Linked DNA regions of Saccharobesus litoralis. The protein of the gene in region 2 interacts with the protein of the main gene of each other region in a pairwise test. Links are inferred from orthologs where the notes say so. Each region holds a gene or a part of one and is shown on either strand. Other genes may lie near its edges. The genes, in order: lpdA and odhB.

Region 1 (10,459 bases), 4.9 Mb from region 2 along the record:
GTTCCAGTTTCAGATGAAGATTTAGAAAAATTACCATACTACCGCTTCCCTGAAGACAGTGCTGAATACAAGTACATGATGGGTCGTCGTGAAGCACTTGGTGGTGTTATGCCAGTGCGTCGTGAAAATTCTTCAGTTGAACTACAAGTTCCTCAGTTAGACGCTTTCAAGGCGACTACTGACGGTTCTAAAGGTCGTGAAATTTCAACGACTATGGCGTTTGTTCGTGTTTTAACTGCATTGTTAAAAGATAAGCAAATCGGTAAGAACATTGTTCCTATTATTCCTGATGAAGCACGTACTTTCGGTATGGAAGGTTTGTTCCGTCAAGTTGGTATTTACGCTCACGAAGGGCAAAAATACACGCCACAAGATGCTGACCAAGTTGCTTACTATCGTGAAGACAAGAAAGGTCAAGTATTACAAGAAGGTATTAACGAACTCGGTTCAATGGCTTCTTGGGTATCTGCAGCGACTTCATACTCGCATGCTGACTTACCAATGATCCCATTCTACATCTACTACTCAATGTTTGGTTTCCAACGTGTTGGTGACTTAGTTTGGGCGGCAGGTGATTTACAAGCACGTGGTTTCTTAATTGGTGGTACTGCTGGTCGTACAACACTTAACGGTGAAGGTCTACAGCACGAAGATGGTCACTCGCACTTACACTTTGGTACGGTTCCTAACTGTATTACTTATGACCCAACTTATGGTTATGAGATCGCAGTTATCGTTCAAGACGGTATCAAGCGTATGTACCAAGACAACGAGAATATCTTCTACTACCTAACTGTAATGAACGAAAACTACGTTCAATTACCTATGCCTGAAGGCGTAGAAGAAGGTATTAAGAAGGGTATCTACAAGCTTGAAGCGGTTGCGGCTAAGAAGCCTACAGCAAACGTTAACTTATTATCTTCTGGCGTTATTCTTGAGCGTGCGCGTGCAGCTGCACAAATTCTTGCTGAAGATTACGGCATTAGCTCAGACGTTTATTCTGCAACTTCATTCAATGAATTAGCGCGTGACGGTTTAGATTGTGAGCGTTGGAACATGCTTCACCCAGAAGCTGAAGAAAAAGTGCCATATGTAACTGAAGTACTTAAAGATGCTGCGGGTCCAGTTATTGCGGTAACTGACTACATGAAGCAATACGCTGATCAAATCCGTGGTTTTGTACCAACTGATTACCGTGTATTAGGTACTGATGGTTTCGGTCGTTCAGACAGCCGTGAAAACCTACGTACTCACTTCGAAGTTAACGAATACTACATTGTAGTTGCAGCGTTATACGAATTAGCTAAGCGTGGCGAAATTGAGAAGAAAGTCGTTGCGGAAGCAATTGCTAAGTTCAATATCGATGCAGATAAACTTAACCCACTTTACGCGTAATAGGGGAAAGGAATAATGGCAATTAAAGACGTTTTAGTCCCTGATGTGGGCGGTGATGAAGTAGAAGTTATCGAACTTTGTGTCGCTGCTGGCGACACTGTTGAAGCTGAAGATTCACTGATCACTGTTGAAAGCGATAAAGCTTCAATGGATATTCCAGCGCCTTTCGCTGGAACGGTAAAAGAAATTAAAGTAGCAGTTGGCGATAAAGTATCTGAAGGTACTTTAATCGTAACAGTTGAAGATGCATCTGGCGCAGAAGAAGCACCTGCGGCACAAGCGCCAGCGGCTGAAGCACCTGCAGCGGAAGCAGCGCCAGCTCCGGCTGCCGCTCCTGCAGCTAGCGCGACAATCGAAGTCACAGTGCCTGATATCGGTGGCGATACTGATGTTGAAGTTATCGAAGTATTGGTTGCTGTTGGTGACGAAGTTTCTGCAGAAGATGGCCTTATCACGTTAGAAACTGATAAAGCGACTATGGATGTTCCATGTCCTGCTGACGGTGTAGTTAAAGAGCTTAAAATTGCAGTTGGCGACAAAGCTTCTGAAGGTACGCTGGTATGTATTCTTGAGACAGCAGGCGGTGCTGCTGAAGCACCTGCGGCACAAGCACCTACAGCACAAGCACCAGCTGTTGAAGCAGCCCCTGCAGCAGCGGCTCCAGCTGCTGCGAGTGAGTTAGTTGATATCGCTGTTCCGGACATTGGTGAAGATGGTGAAGTTGACGTTATCGAAGTTTTAGTCGCTGTTGGTGATGAAATCGCTGAAGAAGACGGTTTAATTACGTTAGAAACTGATAAAGCGACTATGGACGTACCTTCTTCACACGCCGGTGTGGTAAAAGAGGTTTATGTTAGTACTGGCGATAAAGTTAAAAAAGGCAGCTTAGTTGTTAAAGTTGAAGCTAAAGGTGCAGCGCCTGCTGCGGCTCCAGCTCCAGCGGCAAGTGCGCCAGCACCAGCTGCTCAAGCACCAAGCGCAGCGCCAGCAAAACCTGCGCCTACCGCTAACGTTGAACCAGCTAAACCAAGCAAGAACGTGCATGCTTCTCCATCTGTTCGTCGTACCGCACGCGAATTTGGCGTTGATTTAAGCTTAGTGCCAGCAACCGGTCGTAAAGGTCGTATTCTTAAAGAAGACGTACAAAACTGGGTTAAAGCTGAACTAGCTAAGCCGAAAGCGGCGGCGGGTTCTGCTTCAGGTCCGATCCCTGAAAATGTGCTTGAGATCGTGCCAGTTAAACCAGTTGACCACAGCAAGTTTGGTGAAATTGAAGTTAAAGAACTAGGTCGTATTCAAAAGATCTCTGGTCCTTTCTTACACCGCAACTGGGCGACTATCCCTCACGTTACGCAATTCGACGAAGCGGATATCACAGAATTAGAAGCGTTCCGTAAAGAGCAAAATGCTTACCATGCTAAGAAGCAAACTGGCTTGAAGATCACGCCACTTGTTTTCGTTATGAAAGCAGTAGCCAAAGCGTTAGAGAAATTCCCTAACTTCAACTCTTCTCTTTCAGATGATGGTAACAGCTTAATCCTTAAGAAGTTCATCAATATCGGTATAGCAGTAGCAACACCGGGTGGCTTAGTGGTTCCAGTCATCAAAGATGTCAACAAAAAAGGTATTGAAGAGCTTTCTGAAGAGTTAATTGTAACTTCTAAGAAAGCGCGTGATGGCAAGCTTAAAGCGGCTGATATGCAAGGTGGTACTTTCACTATCTCTAGCTTAGGTGGCATTGGTGGTACTGCATTTACACCAATCGTTAATGCACCAGAAGTTGGTATCTTAGGTGTTTCTAAGTCTGACTTTAAACCTAAGTGGAATGGTAAAGAGTTTGAACCACGCTTAATGGTTCCACTTTCATTATCTTACGATCACCGCGTGATCGATGGTGCTGAAGGTGCTGCATTCTCAACTGAGATTGCCAACAACCTTACTGATTTACGTCGCTTGGTTCTGTAAGTTGCCTTGAGCGCAGCGAAACGCAACATTTGATGGTTCATTGAATGTTGCGGTGTGATTCGCTTCGCTCATGACACCCTACAAATAAAACGAATAGCGGCTACAAATTGTATGAATGGTAAATTAGCTATTCATACAAGAAATGAATAATTAGATTGGGTAGAATTTGGACTATCATTTGTCGTCTACTCAACACAGAAATGGAACATGAGGATCTCATGAGCAATACAGTTAAAACTCAAGTAGTTGTACTAGGTTCTGGCCCTGGTGGTTACTCTGCAGCTTTCCGTGCTGCTGACTTAGGCTTAGACGTTGTACTAGTAGAACGTTTCAGCACTTTAGGTGGTGTTTGTCTAAACGTGGGTTGTATCCCTTCAAAAGCTTTATTACATGTTGCTAAGCACTTAGTTGATGCGCAAAACATGGAACATGAAGGTGTTAAATTCGGTAAGCCTGAAGTTGATATCGACACGTTACGCGCTCACAAAAACAAAGTTATTAGCCAATTAACTGGCGGCTTAGGTGGCATGGCGAAAATGCGTAAAGTTAACGTGGTTAACGGTTACGGTAAATTCACTGGTGCTAACACTTTAGCGGTTGAAGCTGAAGATGGTTCAGTAACAGAAGTGACTTTCGACAACGCGATTATCGCTGCTGGTTCTAAGCCTGTTAAATTACCTTTCATTCCACATGAAGATGCACGTATCTGGGATTCTACAGACGCATTAGAAATGCCATTTATTCCTGAGAACATGCTTATCTTAGGTGGTGGTATCATCGGTTTAGAAATGGGTTCAGTTTACAGTGCTCTAGGCGCTAAAATTGACGTAGTTGAGTTTATGGATCAACTTATCCCAGCTGCTGATAAAGACATCATTAAGTCTTTCACTAAGTCTATTAGCAAGAAGTTCGAAAACATTATGCTAGAGACTAAAGTGATTGCGGTTGAAGCGAAAGAAGATGGTATCTACGTTTCTTTCGAAGGCAAGAAAGCGCCTGCTGAGCCAGTTAAATACGATGCTGTATTAGTAGCTGTTGGCCGTACGCCAAACGGTGGTTTAATTGACGCTGATAAAGCCGGTGTTGAAGTAACTGATCGTGGTTTCATTAACGTTGATAACCAGTTACGCACTAACGTACCACATATCTTCGCTATCGGTGACTTAGTCGGTCAACCTATGTTAGCGCACAAAGCGGTACACGAAGCACACGTAGCTGCTGAAGTTATTGCTGGTAAGAAGCACTTCTTCGAGCCAAAAGTTATCCCATCAATTGCTTACACTGATCCAGAAGTCGCATGGGCGGGTTTAACTGAAAAAGAAGCAAAAGAGCAAGGTATCAAGTACGAAACTGCTATCTTCCCTTGGGCTGCTTCTGGTCGTGCGATTGCGTCAAATGCAACTGACGGTTTCACTAAATTAATCTTCGATAAAGAAAACGACAGATTATTAGGTGGTGCTATGGTTGGTAGCAATGCTGGTGAGCTACTAGGTGAAATCTGTTTAGGTATCGAAATGGGTGCTGATGCAGAAGACTTAGCCTTAACTATCCACGCTCACCCAACACTTCACGAGTCAGTTGGTTTAGCGGCAGAGGTTTATGAAGGTTCTATCACTGACCTACCAAATGCTAAAGCTAAGAAAAAATAAGTTTTAGTTAAAAAATTTGAAAACCCGCACTAGCTTGCTATTGCGGGTTTTTTTATGCCAATTTGTTAGCAAATGTGTACGTCAGTTTTGAGGCTAAGGCTAATTAGCTGTATTATCGCGCCATATTCCTTAATTGCTGCATAGTGGCATTGTAGTCTGCTATTTAGTGAAAAATTATATTTTGATTTGGTCCCGAAATGAGTGGCGTAGAAATTTGTAAACAAGTACGTTTTTGGAAGCTTAGCTTATTGATTTTAGCTTTTGTTGGCTTGATAAATACAGCTTATATCATTTTTGATTTAATCCAAGAGCATAAAGCTTTTCAAGTATCAACCCGCCTAAAGGTACAAGAGCAAACCGTTGCCGCCGCCAAAGAAATTGGCGAAAACCTCGCGGTTATTATGCGTAGCGTTGACGATTTTGCTGACGATATTACGCAGTTAGAAAACAAAGCCTACGCCCATGCATTACTCAAACATAAGTTTGAGAATGACCACAACTTATATTCTTTAAATGTTACTTTTGAGCCTTATTGGCTCGATGCTGATGTTGAGTATGTCAGCCCTTATTACGAGCGCTTAACCGGACCAACGCAGTTTTTCAATTTAACCGATTATGATCAACGTGAAGTAGAATTTAGTTGGTTTTATCGACCTATGGAAGAAGGGCCTATTTGGACAGAGCCTTATTATGAGCCGAAAAATGATGTCTTGATGACGACTTATTCCGTGCCTTTTTATGCGTCGACAGAGGCGCGCGAACAAGGAAAGTTACCTATTGGTGTTGTACCGTCGGATATTGGTCTTGATCATTTAACTACGGCGCTAAAAACCTTGAAGTTAGGCATGAGTGGCTACGGTATGATCTTCTCGCAAGATCAGAATTTAATATCACACCCAATATTTAGCTATGTACGCGATGCTGAAACCTATCAGTCTTTAGCTGAAAAGCCTGAGTTTTCATTTTTACCCAAAATTAGCCAATGTTTAGACGCTGATACGTTTTACCGTTTTTACAATGGTGAAACTATGAATCGTGACGAAGACTTTGCCGCTTGTACTAAGATCCCTTACACCAACTGGACGTTGATCACATTAATGTCGGCAGACATGTTTGAGGTTAATCGTGACGTTTTGCGTCAAGATTATATGAAAGCCTTGGCGTGGGGAATTTTCACCTTACTGGTTTTTGTGGTGGCGGTTACAGGAGCTAATCGTTTAAAAGATTTGAGTTGGCACTTCACTATAATGGCCTCGTTATTACTGACTGTTGGTACTGTTAGTATTTGGGTGTTGGCACGCAGTTATTACGCTATTGATGTCGAAAATTCCGTATCAATTGCTAATGTAGCGCAGCGCGAAGCGTTTAAAGAAAGCTACACCCATAAATCAAAAGACTTGCATTTGGATGATCCTATTTTTGTTCCGACTGGCATGATGATTGAGTCGTTAGAGTTTATTACCGCAAACAACGTACAAATTACAGGGCATATTTGGCAAAAGTTTTTGCCAGAGTGGCAGGGCATAGTCCAGCAGAAAATTGTATTCCCAGAGGCGATAGAGTCTAAAATTGAAGAGGCTTATCGTCGTAAATCGAAATTAGGTGAGCAACTAGTGGGATGGCGCTTTAATGTGGTCGTTCGTCAGTCATTTGACTATAGCAAATACCCGTTTGATCATAAAAATGTTTGGATCCGTTTATGGCCAGGGCAATTTGCCGGCAATGTTGTGTTGGTGCCTGATTTAGAGTCATACGAGCAACTGAGCCCAGTCACAAATCCGGCGATTGTGGAAGATATAGTGCTCAATGAGTGGCAGTTAAAAGAGAGCCAATACAAGTATATTTTCCATCATTACAATGGCAACTTTGGTGATAATGCCAACCAAACTCAAGATGCATTACCTGAGCTTTATTACAACATTAATATTGAACGGGCGTTTATTAGCCCATTTGTTACCACGTTATTGCCTGTAGTTGTGATTGTCGGATTACTGTTTGCCGCGGTGATCAGCATGGCCTATTCGCAATATGATGAATATCGTAACAATGCCACAGCCATTATTTTTACTATTTTGCTTGCCCATTACAGTATCCGTGAGCGCCTTTCTATTTCAGAAGTGGTGTACTTTGAGTTCTTCTATTTCTTGCTGTACATCATTATTTCGGTGTTTCTGGTGATAGGTCATCAATTTTATAAAGCGAAAGCAGAAGGTGAGCAGAACCTGTTTACTTATGATAATAATAAAATATCTTGTCTTTGGTATTGGCCTATTATTACTGGTGCTATATTTATCATGACAATGATCACATATTATTAAAATCAAAAGACAAACAAGATGTTAAAAGAATTCTCGTTAGATCCTCGCTTACAAGCCGATTGTTTTACAGTCGCTGAATTAGAATTGAGTAAGCTGTTATTGTTGGATAACAGTCAGGTGCCTTGGTTAATTTTAGTGCCTAAGGTTGCGGATGTTGCGGAGATCACGGATCTCAATCCAAATCAGCAAACTCAGTTGTTGGCAGAAATTAATCTAGTTTCATCGGTTGTACAAGATGCCTTTAGCCCAGATAAACTCAATGTCGCAGCAATTGGTAACGTAGTTAATCAGTTGCATGTGCACATTATTGGCCGTTATCACACCGATCCTGTTTGGCCGTCGCCTGTATGGGGTAATTTACAAGATGAGCCCTATCATGAAGATGAACTGGCTATTCGATTAAATACCATCCGCTCAGCTCTAGTCGCGTCATAAGTTTAAAATTAGGAGTTGATTGCATTACCCCGTTTTATATCTTGGCTATAGCTTATCACTCAAGGTTATGACGGGTATCACCTTAAGTTTTTCAACACTAGGCTGCAAAAACACTACCTATCCCTTATACTTTGAAAAATTTTTTGTGTCGGTAGTGTTAGCTGCTTGTCACGCACACAAATTGAGCAGAATTTTTATTCACTGTGATAACGCCCAGCTCTTAAAAATGCTTATCACGTGAACCAATAAAGATTTATTATCATTATTATTCGCCCGGAGATTATTCTATGAGTCTATATCAAGAATATATGGCTGAAATCGAGACCCGTAAAACGGAACTTGGTTTAAACCCTAAGCCGATTGATAGCGCTGAATTGCTATCTGAAATTATTGCCCAAATTAAAGATACAGCTAACGAGTATCGTCAAGACTCGTTGAAATTCTTTATTTACAATACGCTTCCAGGTACAACAAGTGCTGCGGGCGTTAAAGCTGCTTTCTTAAAAGACATCATTTTAGGTAAAGAAGTAGTTGCTGAAATTTCAGTTGAGTTTGCATTTGAATTGCTTTCTCACATGAAAGGTGGTCCTTCAATCGAAGTATTACTTGATTTAGTTATCGACGGCACAGACGCAGACATCGCTAAGCAAGCTGCTGAAGTTTTAAAAACTCAAGTCTTCTTATACGAAGCAGACACTGACAGATTAAAAGCAGCTTTCGAAAAAGGTTGCCCAATCTGTAAAGACATCTTAGAAAGCTTCGCTCAAGCTGAATTCTTCACTAAGCTGCCAGAAGTTCAAGAAAAAATTGAAGTTGTTACATACATCGCAGGTGTAGGTGATATCTCAACTGACTTATTATCACCTGGTCACCAGTCACACTCTCGTGCAGACCGTGAATTACATGGCCAATGTATGATCACACCTGAAGCGCAACAAGAAATCGTTGCCTTACAGAAGAAGCACCCTAACGCGAAAGTTATGCTTATCGCTGAAAAAGGCACTATGGGTGTTGGTTCATCACGTATGTCTGGTGTTAACAACGTTGCATTATGGGCGGGTAAACAAGCTTCTCCATATGTTCCATTCATCAACATCGCTCCTGTTGTTGCCGGTACTAACGGTATCGCGCCAATCTTCTTAACTACCGTTGATGTAACTGGTGGTATTGGTCTTGACCTTAAAAACTGGGTTAAGAAAACCGACGAAGCGGGTAATGTTGTTACTGATGCTAACGGCGACCCAGTATTAGAAGAAGCATACTCAGTTGAGACGGGTACTGTTTTAACTATCGATACTAAAGCTAAGAAGTTATACAAAGGCGACGAAGAGTTAGTTGACGTTGCTGCTGCATTTACTCCACAAAAGCTTGAGTTCATGAAAGCAGGTGGTTCTTACGCGGTTGTATTCGGTAAGAAATTACAAACATTTGCTGCTGAAACTTTGGGTGTTGAAGCACCAGTGGTTTACGCACCATCTAAAGAAATTTCACACGAAGGTCAAGGTTTAACCGCAGTTGAGAAAATCTTCAACAATAACGCTGTAGGTGTTGCTTCAGACACGCCTTTACACGCAGGTTCTAACGTTCGTGTAAAAGTTAACATCGTTGGTTCACAGGACACGACTGGTCCTATGACTGCCCAAGAGTTAGAAGCTATGGCGGCTTCTACTATTTCTCCTTCGGTTGACGGTGCATACCAATCAGGTTGTCACACTGCGTCAGTATGGGATGCTAAAGCACAAGCTAACATTCCTAAGTTAATGGCATTCATGAATAAGTTCGGTCTTATCACTGCTCGTGACCCGAAAGGTGTTTACCACTCAATGACTGACGTTATTCACAAAGTATTGAATGACATCACAGTTGATGACCGCGCTATCATTATCGGTGGTGACTCACATACGCGTATGTCTAAAGGTGTCGCATTCGGTGCTGACTCTGGTACGGTTGCAACTGCACTTGCAACTGGTGAAGCTGCTATGCCAATCCCTGATTCAGTTAAAGTTACCTTTAAAGGTAAAATGGCTGATCACATGGACTTCCGTGATATCGTACATGCAACTCAAGCTCAAATGCTTAAGCAGTTTGGCGGTGAGAACGTATTCCAAGGTCGCGTAATTGAAGTTCACATTGGTACTTTATTAGCAGACCAAGCGTTCACGTTCACTGACTGGACAGCTGAAATGAAAGCTAAAGCGTCTGTTTGTATTTCAAACGATGCTACATTAATCGAGTCTATCGAGTTGGCTAAGAGCCGTATCCAAATCATGATCGACAAGGGTATGGATAACGAAGCAGGCATGTTAGCCGGCTTAATTAAGTTAGCTGACGAGCGTATTGCTGGTATCAAGTCTGGTGAGCAACCAGCATTGGCACCAGATGACAACGCTAAGTACTACGCAGAAGTTGTGGTTGACTTAGACGCTATCACTGAGCCAATGATTGCTGACCCTGATGTAAACAACGAAGATATTTCTAAGCGTTACACGCACGATGTTATTCGCCCTGTTTCATACTACGATGGTCGTCCAGTAGATTTAGGTTTCGTTGGTTCTTGTATGGTTCACAAAGGTGACATGCAAATCATCGCGCAAATGTTCCGTAACTTAGAAAAGCAAAACGGTTCTATCGAATTCAAAGCACCATTAGTTGTTGCGCCACCAACATACAACATTGTTGATGAGTTAAAAGCTGAAG
Region 2 (10,383 bases):
ATTTAAAGGGTAAGAAGATTGTTATTCGTCCATTACCAGGTTTACCTGTTGTTCGTGACTTAGTTGTTGATATGACTCAGTTCTTTACACAGTATGAAAAAGTTAAACCTTTCTTGATCAACGATGACAAGCAACCACCTGCGCGTGAGCATTTGCAGTCAATTGAAGATCGTGAAAAGCTTGATGGTTTATACGAGTGTATTTTATGTGCTTGTTGTTCAACATCTTGTCCATCATTTTGGTGGAACCCAGACAAATTTATTGGCCCTGCCGGTTTGCTAGCTGCTTACCGTTGGTTGGCTGACAGTCGTGATACGGCAACTGAAGAACGCTTATCTAACTTAGATGATGCATTTAGCGTATTCCGTTGTCACGGTATCATGAACTGTGTAAATGTATGTCCTAAAGGCTTAAACCCGACCAAGGCAATTGGTCATATTAAGTCTATGCTGCTTAAGCAGGCTGTTTAGTATTAATTAAGTTCGTTAGAACTTAACTTTCTGAACTACTGAATAGCCGTTCTTAGTTAGCTGAGAATGGCTATTTTTTTACCTAAAACCTTAAATTGTACAACTTACTACGGTAAAGGAAACAATAATGCACTATGGCAACATGCAAGCCTGGCTAGAATCAACCCAGTTAGCCGGTGCCAATGCCACTTACGTAGAAGAATTATACGAAAGTTATTTGACTGATCCGCAAAGCGTAGATGCCGACTGGCGTGCTTTGTTCGATCAACTGCCCAAGGTTGAAGGCGTTGACGTAGAAACTAAGCACTCTGAAGTGCGAGAAGATTTTCGTCAAGCTGCCAAAAATACCCACCGTAAACAAGTTGTTGTTCAAGCGGAAAGCTCAGATGAAAAACAAGTAAAAGTTTTACAGCTGATTAACGCATTCCGTTTTCGTGGCCACCAACATGCTAACTTGGATCCACTTGGTTTATGGAAGCAAGAGCGCGTACGTGATTTAGAGCTATCTCATCATGGCCTAACACAAGAAGACATGGATAAAGTCTATAACGTTGGCTCACTTAAAGTTGGCGCAGAAAAGCTACCACTACGTGATATTCACAGCGCGTTAGTTAAAACGTATTGTGGCTCGATTGGTGCAGAATACATGCACATTACTTCAACTGATGAGAAGCGTTGGTTACAGCAGCGTTTAGAATCGGTAAAAGCAACGGCGAATTTAACAGCTGATGCTAAGAAGAAGCTTTACAAAGAGCTAGTCGCGGCAGACGGTTTAGAGAAATATTTAGGTTCTAAATTCCCTGGAGCTAAACGTTTCTCGTTAGAAGGTGGCGATGCATTGATTCCTATGCTTAAGGAATTAATTTCGCGTGCAGGTGCGCAAGGTGCAAAAGAAGTCGTCATTGGTATGGCGCACCGTGGTCGTTTAAACGTATTGGTTAATGTATTAGGTAAAAACCCTTCGGTATTATTTGATGAGTTTGCCGGTAAATTTGATAAAGGCAATGGCTCAGGTGATGTTAAATATCACATGGGTTACTCGTCTGATTTCGCCACGCCAGGTGGTGACGTTCACTTAGCATTAGCGTTTAACCCATCTCACCTAGAGATTGTAAACCCTGTGGTTATGGGCTCGGTACGCGCACGTATGGATCGTCGTGGTTGTACTGACGGAACTCAAGCCTTGCCAATTACCATTCATGGTGATTCTGCTATTGCAGGTCAAGGTGTAGTGCAAGAAACGTTTAACCTTTCGCAAACACGTGCTTTCCAAGTTGGTGGTACGGTACGAATTGTGGTTAACAACCAAGTTGGTTTCACAACGTCTAATCCTGAAGATACGCGCTCTACTCAATATTGTACTGATATTGCTAAGATGGTTCAGGCGCCAATTTTCCACGTTAATTCAGATGATCCTGAAGCGGTTATTTTAGCAACGCAAATTGCCCTTGATTTCCGCAACACCTTTAAGCGTGATGTTGTGATTGACTTAGTTTGTTATCGTCGTCACGGTCATAACGAAGCTGATGAGCCAAATGCAACGCAGCCATTAATGTATCAAAAAATCAAAAAGCACCCTGTGCCGCGTGAAATCTATGCGCAGCAATTGGCAAACGAAGGCTTATTTGACGAAAAAGATGCAAAGAAAGCTATCGATGAATATCGAGCTGCGCTAGACCACGGTGCTTGTGTTGTCGAAGAATGGCGTCCTATGATGGAGCATTCAGTAGATTGGTCTCCATATGTTGGCAATGATTGGGATTCTCCGTATGACGCTTCTTTAACACTTGAGCAAATTACCGATCTAGCGAAAAGAGTGTCTAGTTACCCAGAGGACGTAACACCGCAATCTCGAGTTAAGAAAATTTATCAAGACCGTCAAACTATGGCCGCAGGTGATAAGTTAATTGATTGGGGTTTTGCCGAGACGTTAGCTTATGCTTCATTAGTTGAAAACGGTACGAATATACGTATTACCGGTCAGGATGCAGGCCGAGGAACATTCTTCCATCGTCATGCGGTTATTCACGATCAAAAAGACGCTTCAGGTTATCAACCTCTACAAAATGTTGATAAAAAGCAAGGTCGCTTTGAAGTTTATGATTCAGTATTGTCAGAAGAAGCGGTATTGGCGTTTGAATATGGTTATGCAACAGCGGAACCAACATCACTTGTTATTTGGGAAGCGCAATTTGGTGACTTCGCCAACGGTGCTCAAGTCGTAATTGACCAGTTCTTGTGTTCAGGTGAGCAAAAATGGGGGCGCTTATGTGGCTTAACATTATTGTTACCACATGGTTATGAAGGCCAAGGCCCAGAGCATTCATCTGCCCGCTTAGAACGTTTCTTACAACTTTGTGCTGATCACAATATGCAAGTGTGTGTGCCTACGACTCCGGCTCAGGTTTTCAATATGATCCGTCGTCAACACATTCGTCCTGTACGTCGTCCATTAGTGGTTATGTCGCCTAAGTCGTTATTACGTCATCCAGCAGCAACGTCAACTATGGAAGAACTAGCTTCTGGTATTTTCCATGATGTGATTGATGAAATCGATGTTTTGGAAACAGAAAAAGTGGATCGTGTTGTTTTCTGTAGCGGTAAAGTTTATTACGACTTGCTAGATGCCCGTCGTAAGAACGAGTTAAATAACGTTGCGATTGTGCGTATCGAGCAGCTTTATCCGTTCCCTCATAAAGAGATGGATGAAATTATCGAAAAGTATAACCATGTTAAAGAGTTTGTTTGGTGTCAAGAAGAGCCACAAAACCAAGGTGCATGGTACTGTTCGCAACATCACTTCTGGAATTCAATTCCAGCCGGTGCCAACTTAACTTATGCCGGTCGCGAAGCGTCAGCATCACCAGCAGTAGGTTATTTATCAGTTCACAATGTTCAACAAAAAGCATTAGTAAAAGATGCATTAGGTCTTAAGGAAGATTAATCATGGCTGTTGAAATTAAAGTTCCTGTATTGCCTGAGTCAGTTGCAGACGCAACCATCGCGACTTGGCATGTTAAAGTTGGTGACAAGGTTAGCCGTGATCAAAACTTGGTTGACATTGAAACTGACAAGGTCGTTTTAGAAGTCGTAGCGCCAGAAGATGGTGTTATTGGCGAAATTAAATTCGCTGAAGGCGAAACAGTTTTAGCCGAGCAAGTCATTGGTTTGCTTGGTGAAGGTCAAGCGGAAGCAGCTGCACCAGCAGCAGCTCCACAACAAAATACTCAACAAGAAACTCAACAAGTAGAAGGTGAGACGGTGGAAATTAAAGTTCCTGTATTACCCGAGTCAGTAGCAGATGCAACCATCGCTACATGGCACGTTCAAGCTGGTGAATCAGTATCACGCGATCAAAACTTAGTCGATATTGAAACCGATAAAGTTGTACTAGAAGTTGTTGCACCAGAAGACGGTGTATTAGCGGAAATTTTAGAAGATGAAGGTGCAACGGTTACAGCTGAGCAAGTCATCGGTCAATTAAAAGCAGGTGCAGCTCCGGCAGCGGCAGCTCCAAAAGCTGAAGCAGCGCCTTCTGCGTCTGAAGATAAAGGTGATGCATTAAGCCCATCGGTTCGTCGCGCATTAGCTGAAAATGGTATCAGTGCAGAAGAAGCTTCAAGCATCAAAGGTTCAGGTGTTGATGGTCGATTAACTAAAGAAGATGTTGAAGCTTACGTTAAGACTAAAGCATCTGCTCCTGCTGCAAAAGCACCAGCAGCACCTGCTGAAGTCGCTGCGGTATTAGGCGATCGCACGCAAAAACGTGTTCCAATGACTCGTTTACGTAAAACGATTGCTAATCGCTTGTTAGAAGCTAAAAACTCTACGGCTATGTTGACGACTTTCAACGAAGTAAACATGAAACCTATCATGGATATTCGTAAAAAGTACAAAGACTTATTCGAAGAAAAGCATGGTGTACGTTTAGGCTTTATGTCTTTCTTTACCAAAGCGGTAACTGAAGCGCTTAAGCGTTACCCTGCGATTAATGCTTCAATCGACGGTGATGACATTGTTTATCACAACTATTTCGATGTCAGCATGGCTGTTTCTACACCTCGTGGTCTTGTAACACCTGTATTGCGTGACGCTGACCAATTAGGTTTAGGTGAAATTGAAAAAGGCATTCGTGAATTAGCCCTTAAAGGCCGTGATGGTAAATTAACCATGGACGATATGACCGGCGGTAACTTCACTATTACTAATGGTGGTGTGTTCGGCTCATTGATTTCTACGCCAATCATTAACTTGCCTCAAACAGCTATCTTAGGTATGCATAAGATCCAAGAGCGCCCAATGGCAGTTAATGGTAAGGTTGAAATCTTACCTATGATGTACCTAGCTTTATCTTACGACCATAGACTGGTTGACGGTAAAGAATCAGTTGGCTTCTTAGTAACAATTAAAGAGTTATTGGAAGATCCAACAAGACTTATCTTAGATATTTAAGTCCTATTCAGGGCGGTGATAGTTACTATCACCGCCCTTTTGCATTCTAGGCTTGTAGAATGTAACAAAATCGCTATCTTATCGGGTTAGACTATCTAGGCAATTTGGCGCACTTTGCCACAGATAGTAAGACCAAATAATCAAACACTTCTAAATAAACGGAAAATGTCATGAATTTGCATGAGTATCAAGGCAAGCAGTTGTTCGCACAGTACGGACTACCTGTTTCTAAAGGTATTGCTGCTGAAACGCCTGCAGAAGCAGTCGCTGCAGCTGATCAATTAGGTTACGACAAATTTGTTGTTAAAGCTCAAGTACACGCTGGTGGCCGCGGTAAAGCGGGTGGCGTTAAACTAGTTGAAACTAAAGACGAAATTAAAGCTTTTGCAGAAAAGTGGTTAGGTAATAACTTAGTTACTTATCAAACAGACGCAAATGGTCAGCCTGTAAGCCGTATCTTAGTAGAAGACGTTGCTGACATCGATCGTGAATTATATTTAGGTGCGGTTGTTGACCGTTCTACTCGTCGTATCGTTTTCATGGCCTCTACAGAAGGTGGTGTTGAAATCGAGAAGGTTGCTGAAGAAACGCCAGAGAAAATCTTAAAAGCAACTATCGATCCATTAGCCGGTGCACAACCTTACCAAGGTCGTGAATTAGCGTTCAAACTTGGCTTAGAAGGTAAGCAAGTTTCTCAGTTCGTTAAAATTTTCTTAGGCTTAGCTAAATTATTCAAAGAAAAAGACGTTGAGTTAATCGAAATTAACCCATTAATCACTACAGGCGCTGGTGATTTACACTGTCTTGACGCTAAAGTTGCTATCGACAGTAATGCTGTTGGTCGTCACCCAGACATTAAAGAAATGCACGATCCTTCACAAGAAGACGCGCGTGAAGCTGACGCAGCTAAGTGGGAATTAAACTACGTTGCTTTAGACGGTAACGTTGGTTGTATGGTTAACGGTGCTGGCCTTGCAATGGGTACTATGGACATCGTTAACTTAAACGGCGGTAGCCCAGCTAACTTCCTAGATGTAGGTGGTGGAGCTACTAAAGAACGTGTTGCTGAAGCATTTAAGATCATCCTATCTGACGCAAACGTTAAGGCTGTATTAGTTAACATTTTCGGTGGTATCGTTCGTTGTGACATGATCGCTGAAGGTATTATTGCAGCAGTTAAAGAAGTTGGCGTTGAAGTACCAGTTGTTGTTCGTTTAGAAGGTACTAACGCAGAAGCCGGTCGTGAAGTTTTAGCTAACTCAGACGTGGATATCATTGCAGCTCCAAGCTTACAAGAAGCTGCTGAATTAGTTGTTAAAGCTGCAGCGGAGGCCTAATAATGTCTGTTTTAATCAATAAAGATACTAAAGTAATCTGTCAAGGTTTCACTGGTTCACAAGGTACTTTCCATTCAGAGCAAGCTATCGCTTATGGTACGCAAATGGTTGGTGGTGTGACGCCTGGTAAAGGTGGTCAAGTTCACTTAGGCCTACCAGTATTCAACACTGTTGCTGAAGCGGTTGCTGAAACAGGTGCTGACGCGTCTGTAATCTATGTTCCAGCTGCTTTCGTTAAAGATTCAATCTTAGAAGCGGCTAATGCTGGTATTAAATTAATCGTATGTATCACTGAAGGTGTTCCTACGCTTGACATGCTTGACTGTAAAGTTAAATGTGACGAGTTAGGTGTACGTTTAATTGGTCCTAACTGCCCAGGTGTTATCACTCCTGGTGAATGTAAAATCGGTATCATGCCTGGTCACATTCACTTACCGGGTAAAGTTGGTATCGTTTCACGTTCTGGTACTTTGACTTACGAAGCTGTTAAGCAAACGACTGACGCTGGTTTTGGTCAATCGACTTGTGTTGGTATTGGTGGTGACCCAATTCCTGGTACTAACTTCATCGACGTATTGGAAATGTTCCAAAACGATCCAGCGACTGAAGCTATCGTTATGATCGGTGAAATCGGTGGTACTGCAGAAGAAGAAGCAGCTGCTTACATTAAAGAAAATGTAACTAAGCCAGTTGTTTCATACATCGCTGGTGTTACTGCTCCTCCAGGTAAGCGTATGGGTCATGCTGGCGCTATCATCTCTGGCGGTAAAGGTACTGCTGATGACAAATTCGCGGCATTAGAAGCAGCAGGCGTTAAGACTGTTCGTTCACTAGCTGAGATTGGTAAAGCGTTAGCTGAGAAAACTGGTTGGTAATTTGTAGGGCAGAATTTATTTCTGCCAATTGCATACTTTCGAGTATGGCTATGCAGGTGTAAAACCTGCACTACAAGTGATACGTTTTCATAATGATTTTAAAAGGCGGCAAGCATAAGCTTAGCCGCCTTTTTTATTAGCTTGTCATGGATCTTTCGCGCCAAACTGCTAACATAGCGCGCAAAAATTGATGGAGATCAAATTATGGGTCATCACGACGACGTTAAAACTGAAAAAGTATGGCAATTTTTTGCTGCGTTAGCCACGTTAGCATTACCTCTATTGCCAGCAGTTTTAACTTGGATCAATCATCTTAGTGCATAAAACGCTATAATACGGTTGAATTTACTTTGAACTAAATCAACCGTATTTAGTCTAAAAGCTTACCTAATAATTATATTGCAGTAACATGCGTAGGGAATAAAGACATGTTGGTATTATTGATAGACGACAATCGAAAAGTAAGACAAGAAATTCGCGATTACTTATCTTCGCAATCACACCAAGTGGTTGAAGCTGATAATGGGCTTTCCGGTTTATCTAAGCTGAAACAGCACAAATTTGATATGGTTATTTCTGATCATATTATGCCTATTATGGATGGCATCAAATTTTGTGAAAATGCCCTGCAAAAACACTTGGTTAGCGCTAAGCAACTGCTTGTATTGTCTACCAAAATCGAACCCTTTTTAGAAAAAAAATTATCCAAGTTAAACGTCAGTTTATTAAGTAAACCGGTTCGTAAAGAATTATTGCAGGATAAAATCGATTTACTCGATTCCTCGTTAAAGTCAGATTCAGTCGCTTAAATTACCTTTGTACCTTGCATTTATTTGGCAATTTGTTTTAATGCTGGCATTCAAATTATAAGCCGCTTTTGCATAATGAACGATGCAGTATTAGCCAATATTAAGGCTAGCATTACTACTATCCCTGATTATCCCAAAGCTGGGATCATGTTTCGCGACATAACCAGCTTGATCCAAAATAACCAAGCGTTTAATCAAACCATAGATTGTCTTGTTGCTCAGTTTCAAGATCAAGGATATACCAAAGTTTTGGGTGCTGAGGCACGCGGCTTTATTTTTGGGGCGGCATTAGCCCATCGTTTAAATATTGGCTTTATTCCAGCGCGTAAACCGAATAAGCTGCCTAGAGAAACGGTTAGTCAAGAATATCAACTTGAATACGGTACAGATGCATTGCATATTCATAAAGATGCGGTATCTAGTAATGACAATGTTCTGGTAGTCGACGATTTGATAGCAACGGGTGGCACAATCATTGCGGCTATTAATCTAGTTCGTCAGCTAGGCGCAACTGTGACAGATGCCGCTTTTGTTGTCGCGCTACCTGATTTAGGTGGTGAAGATAAATTGACAGCGTTGAACGTCAAACCCTTTAGCCTTATCTCCTTTGAAGGCGAGTAAAATTAATGAGTTATCAAGCCCTTGCTCGAAAATGGCGGCCACAAATATTTGGTCAGTTAGTTGGCCAAACCCATGTCGTCACTGCGTTATCTAATGCGCTAAATAACGACAGATTACATCATGCTTATTTATTTACTGGCACACGAGGTGTGGGTAAAACCACTATAGCGCGTATTTTTGCTAAAAGTCTGAATTGTATAAACGGAGTGACAGCAGAGCCGTGTGGACAATGTCAGAATTGTGTGGCAATAGAGCAGGGCCGTTTTGTTGATTTAGTTGAGGTTGATGCTGCGTCTCGTACTAAAGTTGAAGATACACGAGAAATTTTAGATAACGTACAATATAGCCCGAGCCAAGGTCGTTACAAAGTTTATTTAATCGATGAAGTGCACATGCTGTCTCGTCACTCGTTTAATGCTTTGCTGAAAACCTTGGAAGAGCCACCTCCGCACGTTAAGTTTTTACTCGCCACGACCGATCCACAAAAGCTACCTATAACTATATTATCGCGTTGTTTGCAGTTTAGCTTAAAGGCGCTGACGGCTGAACAAATTCAGCAACAATTAGCCCATGTACTATCGGCGGAAAACTTACCTTTTGAACCTGCAGGCATTACACAATTAGCCAATGCCGCTAATGGTAGTATGCGTGATGCATTAAGTTTGACAGATCAAGCCGTAGCTCAGGGTAATGGTCAAGTTGCTGAGTCAGTTGTTAGAACTATGCTTGGTATGCTTGATGAGCACCACATAGCCGCTTTACTTATGGCGGTCACATCTGGTGATTTTAGCCAAGTTATGGCGGCAATCGAACAATTATCGTTAGCAGCGGTAGAGCCGGAGCAAGCATTATTAGAGTTAATTAATGCTTTTCATCAAATAGCTTTGGTTCAAGTTTTACCGAGTTACAGTGGGTTAAATCCGGCATTAGAGCGCGAATTAACTTCACTTGCTCAACAGCTTAATCCTGAATTAGTCCAGCTGTATTATCAAATATTGTTGGATGGTCGAAAAGATTTGCCATTTGCGGCTAATCCACGTTCAGGACTTGAGATGACGTTATTGCGAGCGTTATCCTTTACGCCAGTTAATGGTGTTGCTCCGTCTGTGATAATTAATGAACAGCCAGCGAGTCTAGTTGATAACTCACAGTTAAATACACAAGAAAAAAAAACAGCTGAGTTAGGTCCGTCATCAAACAAAGAAGCAAACGCAAACCTTGATGTAGTTGATGTAAGTGTATATGTCGATGACCCGCAAGCCACTAACCAACAGAAAAGCTTAAACGCGAATAAAAATGCTAGTTTGGAAGTGAGTGCGGAAGCCTCTAAAGAACAACAGCTAGAACAAGCGTTCTCTCAAAGTTCGATTATTGCAGAGTCTAGTCTTGAATCGGCAACTGAACCTAATGTTGTTGACGGCGAACCCAATGTCGGCCTAATGGTTGAAGATCATTTAGGAATGGCGATGGCCTCTCAGTTCAATGATGATGCTTATGAGCCTGATCACAATGCTGCCTACGCTCAGCCAATGACGGCCAATGAAAGAGCTTACAGGCTCGATGATTTAGCCGCGCAACAAACTCAAATTGAAGCGTTAGCCGCCAGTCAAGGCTACCAAGAGTTCGCAACCGACCCCAGTGTTAATCGTGAATATAACGAAGGTGAAAATCAACCAACTGGGGATAAATCTATTGCACCTGACATAGGTTCGGAAGTACAGGTTGAAGAACAACCTAATGAATCACAACATACAGCAGCAGAATTAAACCCAGAATCAAGTATAAGTGACAGCTTTGATGTTTTTGGCGCATTACAAGG

What was found.
Region 1: the proteins of odhB (region 2) and lpdA interact in binary tests that used the Escherichia coli proteins (3 or more experiments, as listed by UniProt). The link is inferred for Saccharobesus litoralis from one-to-one orthologs.

Annotation. Positions count from the first base shown.
Region 1 is NZ_CP026604.1:5,458,733-5,469,191, reverse strand. Bases 2,804-5,793 are described here. They hold lpdA (dihydrolipoyl dehydrogenase), read left to right. Parts: upstream 2,804-3,578; coding sequence 3,579-5,009; downstream 5,010-5,793. Other genes in these bases: C2869_RS20920 (PDC sensor domain-containing protein), read left to right, coding at 5,207-5,793; aceF (pyruvate dehydrogenase complex dihydrolipoyllysine-residue acetyltransferase), read left to right, coding at 2,804-3,360. Outside these bases: aceE (pyruvate dehydrogenase (acetyl-transferring), homodimeric type), read left to right, coding at 1-1,395; more of aceF, read left to right, coding at 1,408-2,803; more of C2869_RS20920, read left to right, coding at 5,794-7,327; C2869_RS20915 (HIT domain-containing protein), read left to right, coding at 7,346-7,762; C2869_RS20910 (bifunctional aconitate hydratase 2/2-methylisocitrate dehydratase), read left to right, coding at 8,050-10,459. UniProt on the Escherichia coli protein: Lipoamide dehydrogenase is a component of the glycine cleavage system as well as of the alpha-ketoacid dehydrogenase complexes.
Region 2 is NZ_CP026604.1:597,184-607,566, reverse strand. What follows is about bases 2,756-5,669. They hold odhB (2-oxoglutarate dehydrogenase complex dihydrolipoyllysine-residue succinyltransferase), read left to right. Parts: upstream 2,756-3,416; coding sequence 3,417-4,922; downstream 4,923-5,669. Other genes in these bases: sucC (ADP-forming succinate--CoA ligase subunit beta), read left to right, coding at 5,093-5,669; sucA (2-oxoglutarate dehydrogenase E1 component), read left to right, coding at 2,756-3,414. In the rest of the region: C2869_RS02245 (succinate dehydrogenase iron-sulfur subunit), read left to right, coding at 1-470; more of sucA, read left to right, coding at 598-2,755; more of sucC, read left to right, coding at 5,670-6,259; sucD (succinate--CoA ligase subunit alpha), read left to right, coding at 6,262-7,134; C2869_RS02220 (response regulator), read left to right, coding at 7,563-7,943; apt (adenine phosphoribosyltransferase), read left to right, coding at 8,019-8,564; dnaX (DNA polymerase III subunit gamma/tau), read left to right, coding at 8,570-10,383. UniProt on the Escherichia coli protein: E2 component of the 2-oxoglutarate dehydrogenase (OGDH) complex which catalyzes the second step in the conversion of 2-oxoglutarate to succinyl-CoA and CO(2).